2 regions of the Desulfofundulus luciae genome follow, and region 2 is predicted to be linked to the other one. Evidence: a T-box and tRNA genes for the amino acid it is inferred to sense, from the RefSeq annotation. Region 2 holds a T-box; the other holds one or more tRNA genes.
What was found. The T-box of region 2 lies ahead of thrS (threonine--tRNA ligase). A T-box ahead of a tRNA ligase gene usually reads a tRNA of that ligase, here a tRNA-Thr.
Positions count from the first base shown of each region.

Region 1: it encodes a tRNA-Thr, which carries the amino acid that the T-box ahead of thrS (threonine--tRNA ligase) is inferred to sense. The anticodon was not compared.

Region 1 is NZ_JAUSUX010000007.1:39,596-43,004, forward strand. It holds gene J2Z49_RS05725 (ATP-binding protein) at 1-840, opposite strand, end outside; cyclic di-GMP riboswitch class I at 1,164-1,249, opposite strand; tRNA gene J2Z49_RS05730 (tRNA-Thr) at 1,630-1,704, opposite strand; gene J2Z49_RS05735 (methylated-DNA--[protein]-cysteine S-methyltransferase) at 1,714-2,316, opposite strand; gene J2Z49_RS05740 (DMT family transporter) at 2,351-3,289, opposite strand.
Region 2 is NZ_JAUSUX010000026.1:30,059-33,467, reverse strand. It holds gene ytxC (putative sporulation protein YtxC) at 1-323, shown strand, start outside; gene J2Z49_RS12555 (DUF445 domain-containing protein) at 405-1,013, shown strand; T-box leader at 1,293-1,535, shown strand; gene thrS (threonine--tRNA ligase) at 1,582-3,409, shown strand, end outside.

The DNA of each region.
Region 1 (3,409 bases), on a different contig from region 2:
AATCGCGTGCTGCCTGCGGCTGTCGAGAACAGGCAAGGCTTCCCGCATTGCCCGGCGGGCTTCCGGAATGTCATGGGTCTGCCGGACCTCACCCCTGGCCAGTTCCGTCCCTTCTGAGATCACTTTTTCCATTTCTCCACTATTCACCAGGTATAACCGGCCCCCCGTTACCGCCGCTATGGCCTCCCGGTAAGCCTGCATCTCCTGCTGGTGCATCTTTCTCTCCTTTTCAATCACCTCGGTGATGTCAAAGGCCAGCAGTCCACCGCTCCTGTGGTCGAAGGGCACGCCGTGAAGGTCAAACACCTTTTGCCCGTCAGCGCTAATGATCACCTCGCGGCGGTGTTCGGCCTGGCGGATAGCCTGGCGCATCAGTTTTTCCGCTTCTTCCATAGGCAGGTCCAGGTCAGCCTGGCCTGAAAGGTAGCGGAAGCGCCCTCCTTCATATTTCATCACCTTCCCCACCCTGAGAGCGTTAATTAGTTCGGATTTCTCCACCTCAGCCAGCAGTTTCTCCCTGACCAGGTCCTGAAGGTGCTCCGGCAAGTGCCGGGAAATCTCCTGTATTAGCTCGCCGGCGCTTCCGGCCAGCAACTGATACTCCTCCCTGCTAAGACGACGGGCAGTCCCCTGCTTCCGGTGGACACACAGGATATCAAAAACGTGGACGTTATTTTTCCCTTTGAACGGTACCCCGGCCACCTCGACCCACAAGTTTTCCTGCAGCCTGATTACATACCGCCCCGGAACAGGAGCTTCCGTTTCCAGCCCAAACTCCGTGGTATTTAACACCAGGATGTGAGCCGGATACTGCCTGCCATGCTCATCTTCCAGTAACACCCGGACAGGCGGCGAAGGCACCCGCCGAAGGGGGCTTAGCTGGACAAAATACTGGCACTCCACACAAGGACGGTCCGGTTCTTTCTTTGCGCATTCAAGACACCGTTGCATTTTTTCACCACCCTTCTGCCTTTCAGCCCCTCCCGGCCCCATGCCCTTTCAATTGCCACAATACTGCCAGCAAATGTCCCAGCCATTGGCTCTGTTAGAGTCGACCTCTATACCCCAAATGGGTAAACATACTTTTTTATAAGCAGGAACGGCAGCCTGACCAGGCTGCCGCAACAAAACACCATTAAAAAGAAAACAATCAATACCTTTATCGCGGCAGCCTGGCAGTCATACCCTTTAGGGCTGCAGACCCATGGCTTTGCGCCCCACCCTTTCGAGTGGTTTGCCTTTAACACAATAAAGACAATAAAGTTTTTAATTTAACAGTTAAAAGGCTGATTCAACACCGCCAGAACACAGAAAATTTTCCACCAGCGAAAAATTCAGCCCCTGAAGAACTGTTAGGTATGGGAAATATGATGAGAGAAAATACAAAAACAGGCCCGTGTGGATAAGAACGGACATGACGTGCTCCGCCAGCAACCAGAAGGAGCAGAGAGGAATAATCCTTGTAGACAAAATTCATAACCACCGGTACCAAAGCCATGTCTGCGGACAAGATACCTGCACCCAAAAGTTAATATACGATATCCATTTTTATTTTCCCTTCTGAAAGAAGCAAGACAATGTAATATAATAAACAATAAACGCCGCAAACCCTTGCGGCGTCTAGCTTTTTGGAGCTGGTGGTCGGATTCGAACCGACGACCTGCGCATTACGAGTGCGCTGCTCTACCCCTGAGCCACACCAGCACTTTTCTGTTATCTCATTTGACTACCCGGCGCATTACTTATATTAACGCAAACAGAGTCATTTGTCAATTGGTATCGCCCGGTGGGGCCGGGTCGCACGCCTTCGAGTTGCAATAGCTGCAGTTTTAGAGGCAGGCCGCCGCCAAAACCGCCGGGCGATCCATCCCGGCGGATTACCCGGTGGCAGGGAATAACCAGTGGAACCCGGTTGGTCCCCAAAGCCCCGCCCACGGCCCGGGCGGCCCGGGGGCTGCCGACGGCTGCCGCCACCTGCTGGTACGACCATAATTCACCGTACCCGATGTGCCGTACAAAATCCAGCACCCGGGCCACAAAAGGGGTGCACCAGGAAAGATCCACGGGAATATCCGTAAAGGAAACCGGCCGGCCCTGGAAGTATTGGTTCAGCCTTTCTTCCAGAAAAGCCACGGGCCACCTTTTTAATGCAGGCCCACTTCCTTGATTGACTTCTGCGGGTATTACTTCATCCATCAGAGCAGCCAGGGCTTCCTCCCGGCTGGGCCGGGGAAATGTCAGGACCAGCAGCCCCTGCCTACCCCAGGCAGTACCAACCCAGCCCGCTCTGGTGGATAATAAATGAAACCCATTCACAGAACGCCCCCCCACAGCCGCAAAATGGAACAAGCTATTTTTCCGCTGCCGCCCGGATAAAAATGGACAGGCCCGTGATAATAATCGCCCCGCCCGCAAGCTGTAAGGGTGAAGGCACCTGGTGAAAAATAATATAAGCCAGAATGGTTGCCCCCACCGGCTCGCCGAGTATGCTCACTGAGACCACGGCAGCCTTGACATAACGCAGGGCCCAGTTGAAAATGGTATGCCCGAAAATGGTGGGCACCAGGGCCAGGAGGAAAAACCACAGCCATGTGGAAGGCGGGTAAGGAAAAAAGGACAAGCCGGCCAGCAGCGCACCCAGGAACAAAGTCACGGTACTGACCCCGTAAACAACAAAAATGTACGGGAATAGTGACAGGCGGTGCCGCAAGCCGCGCCCGATCAATACATAGCCGGCAATAAAAATAGCCCCGGCAAAAGCCAGGATGTCTCCCAAAAAAGCCTGCCCGCCGATCTGAAAATCACCCACACCCACAATAGTGCTGCCGGTTAAAGCCAGGGCTGCCCCCACAAGCCCCGTGCGGGCGATTTTTTCTTTAAAGATCAGGTAGCCGCCTAAAACCACAAATAAGGGTTGCATGGTGACCAGCACGGTGGAACTGGCAATAGATGTGTACTCAAGGGAAGTAATCCAGGCAGTGAAATGCAATGCCAGCAGCACGCCGGAAAGACAGGCCAGCATTATGTCCCACCGGCCCATGGAGCGCAGTTCTTCCCGTCCCCTGGTCAGGGCAATGGGAGCAATCATGAGCACGGCAAACCCCAACCGGTAGAAGGCAATGACCAGGGGTGGGGCCATGGCCAGCTTGGTAAAGATGGAAGAAAAGGCGGCTCCCACCACTCCCACCAGGATGGCCAGGTAGGGATTGATAAAAGGACGCTCCAGGCCGGCGGTTAATAACCCCGACCCCTCTTCAAGGGAGCAATATTCTGGTGCTTTTTGAGGCATGCTCATTCATCAAGTCTCCTACTTTAAACAACCAGGACTACTCTTCATACTTCTACCAATCGAGCAGAGATTCCTGCCAGGCAAGTGAACTTCCACCGGTCACATCCGGAAGCTTTACCC
Region 2 (3,409 bases):
TTAAATATTTTGTGGAAATTCAAGAATCCCGGGTTGAACTGGTACATGTGCTCAAGCTGCCCGGTGGGGCGTTTCGACTTTTAGACGGGCGAAAACAGGCCCTCAGGGTAGACTACCTGGAAAATTTGTTTATGGATTTGACGGAAGGGGAAATTAATTATGAGGACATGCTGATCAGCACCTTAATTACCCTGGCGCCCAAGCAAATTGTCATTCATAACCCGGCCTGCGAGCAGAAAAACACCATCATGGAAACGATCAACCTGGTCTTTTTTGGCCGTGTAAGGGAGTGCACCGGCTGCTCCTTATGTCGAGAAAAATAATTTGTTGCCCGTTTTTTTTTGTTCTGGTATATTTGTTCTGATATATTTCTTTCAGGAGCGCCGGAACGGGGTGAGAAAGATTTGCATTGGACACAGGCCGTGCTGTTGCCGGTAGTGGGGGCGCTGATCGGGTGGCTGACCAACTGGCTGGCGGTACGGCTGATTTTTCGACCCTACAAACCAGTTCGTGTGCTTGGTTACACCATCCAGGGGGTGGTGCCCAAAAGGCGTGGCGAGCTGGCCAGGGTTATCGGCAGGGTAATTGAGGAGCAACTGCTTCCCAAGGAACGACTCCTCAACTACCTGCGCTCAGAACAATTAAACGAGGACCTGGTCTCTTCCGTGAATACGGCAGTCCGCGCCCGGGTGATGGACAGGCTGCCCGGTTTTTTACCCCTGTCCCTGCGGCGAATGATTTCCGACGCCCTGGCCGAACAGATCAGGAGGGAACTGCCACCCCTGGTTAATGAACTCGTAGACCGCTTTGGAGAAAAGCTAAAAGTAGAGTTATGTTTGTCCAGGGTAGTGGAGGAGCAGGTAAATAGTTTTTCGCTGGATCAGTTGGAGCAAATTATCACTACTGTCTCTTCCCGGGAACTGAGGCATATCGAGATCCTGGGAGGAGTGCTGGGGTTCATCATTGGTCTTTTGCAGGCAGGGGTTTTTCTGCTGCCGGGTAAGTTGTTATAGTTATTATTGCATTCTGTTGTTGATGGGTGCCCCCGGGCTGCTGTGGTTGACATAGTCTTCAAACCTCAATATAATAACGAAGGACAAAGTGATCAACGTAAATATTGATATTCAGGGAACGCGGTTGGATGCAGCGCTGGCTCGTTTATTCCAGTGCTTCGCGCCGGCTACCGCAGTTCGTTCCGGACCGGGATACCGGTGCTGCAAAGGCGGCACGGCAAATATTTCCTGATCGACAGTATAATTGTGACTTAAAACGAAGTGAACGTTACAAATAGTGAAATGGTGATGAAGGGGAAGAGTAGGCCCTGAAACGCCCATCCCCAGAGAGGGGATGCCGCGGCTGGAAGCATCCCCGGATGGGACGGGCTGAAAACCACCCCGGAACTGCCCTGCCGAACGCTGTGACACGTGGTGAGTAAGCGGGGCCGGTGAGGACCGTTACCACCTTTGAGGCGGGCGGGCTTTTTTTACCTTTTGGTCGCCAAGCAGGGTGGAACCGCGGATTATTTCGTCCCTGAAACAGGGACGTTTTTTTATTTCGGTATTAAAAGAAAGGGGTTCTTCTATGATCAAAGTAACATTAAAGGATGGTTCCGTGCGGGAATACGAACCCGGTACTCCTTTGAGCCGCATAGCGCAGGACATCAGCCCCCGCCTGGGCAAGGAAGCCCTGGTGGCGGCAGTGGACGGGCGGCTGGTGGACTTGAGCTACCCTCTACACAGGGATGCCGCCGTTGAGTTCTACACCTTTGAAGATGAGCCGGGGCGGGATGCTTTCCGCCACAGCGCCGCCCATGTCATGGCCCAGGCCGTGAAGCGTCTCTTCCCGGAGGTCAAGCTGGCCATCGGTCCCGCTATTGCCGATGGATTTTACTACGATTTTGATGCGGAAAAGCCCTTCACACCTGCGGACCTGGAGAAAATTGAAAAAGAAATGCAGGCTATCATTAAAGAAGATTTGCCCTTTACCCGTTTTGAAGTGTCCCGGGAAGAAGCGCTGCAGCGGTTTTCTACCGCCGGGGAAATTTATAAGGTGGAGCTTATCAATGAGCTGCCGGGAGATGCGGTAATTTCCTGTTACCAGCAGGGTGAATTCGTGGACCTCTGCGCCGGTCCCCACATTCCGTCAACCGGCAGGTTGAAAGCCTTCAAGCTTACTTCCGTGGCCGGGGCTTACTGGCGGGGCGACGAGAGAAATAAGATGCTCCAGCGCATTTACGGCACCGCTTTTCCTAAGAAATCCCAGCTTGAAGAATATCTCTTCCGTATTGAAGAGGCCAAACGCCGGGATCACCGCAAGCTGGGCGCGGAGCTGGACCTGTTCAGCATCCAGGAGGAAGGGCCGGGCTTTCCCTTTTTCCATCCCAGGGGCATGGTCCTGCGCAATCAATTGGAGCAATTCTGGCGGGAAGAGCATTACAAGCGGGGTTACCAGGAAATCCGCACGCCGGTTATCTTGAACCGGTCCCTGTGGGAAAGGTCGGGGCACTGGGAGCACTACCGGGAAAACATGTACTTCACCCGCATCGATGACGTGGAATACGCCATCAAGCCCATGAACTGCCCGGGGGGCATCCTGGTGTACAAGAGCCGCCTGCACAGCTACCGGGAACTGCCCATTCGCCTGGCGGAACTGGGTCTGGTGCACCGCCACGAGCTTTCCGGGGTGCTCCACGGGCTCATGCGGGTGCGCTGCTTTACCCAGGACGATGCTCACATCTTCATGCTCCCCTCCCAAATCCGGGAAGAGATCATCGGGGTCATTGACCTGGTGGATTATTTCTACAGCATCTTTGGTTTTAAATATAATGTGGAACTCTCCACCCGCCCCGAAAAATCCATGGGCTCCGACGAGATCTGGGAGATAGCCACCAGCGCCCTGGAGGAGGCCTTGAAGGCCAGGGGGATGAAGTATAAAGTAAATGAAGGGGACGGGGCCTTTTACGGGCCGAAGATTGATTTCCACCTGGAGGACTGCCTGGGGCGCACCTGGCAGTGCGGCACCATTCAACTGGATTTCCTCATGCCCGAGAAGTTTGACCTCACCTATGTGGGCGAGGACGGCCAGAAGCACCGTCCCGTGATGATCCACCGGGTGGTGTTCGGCAGCATTGAACGTTTTATCGGCATCCTGACCGAACATTTTGCCGGCGCCTTTCCCACCTGGCTGGCCCCGGTCCAGGTCAGGGTTCTGCCCATTGCCGACCGGCATGCCGGCTATGCCCGTCAGGTGGTGGAGCGGCTGGAAAAGGAAAACATCAGGGTAGAGCTGGACGCCCGCAATGAAAAGGTAAATTACAAAATCCGTGAGGCCCAGGCACAAAAAATACCCTACATGCTGGTGGTGGGTGACAAGGAGGCCCGGGAAGGCACCGTGGCGGTGCGCCACCGCG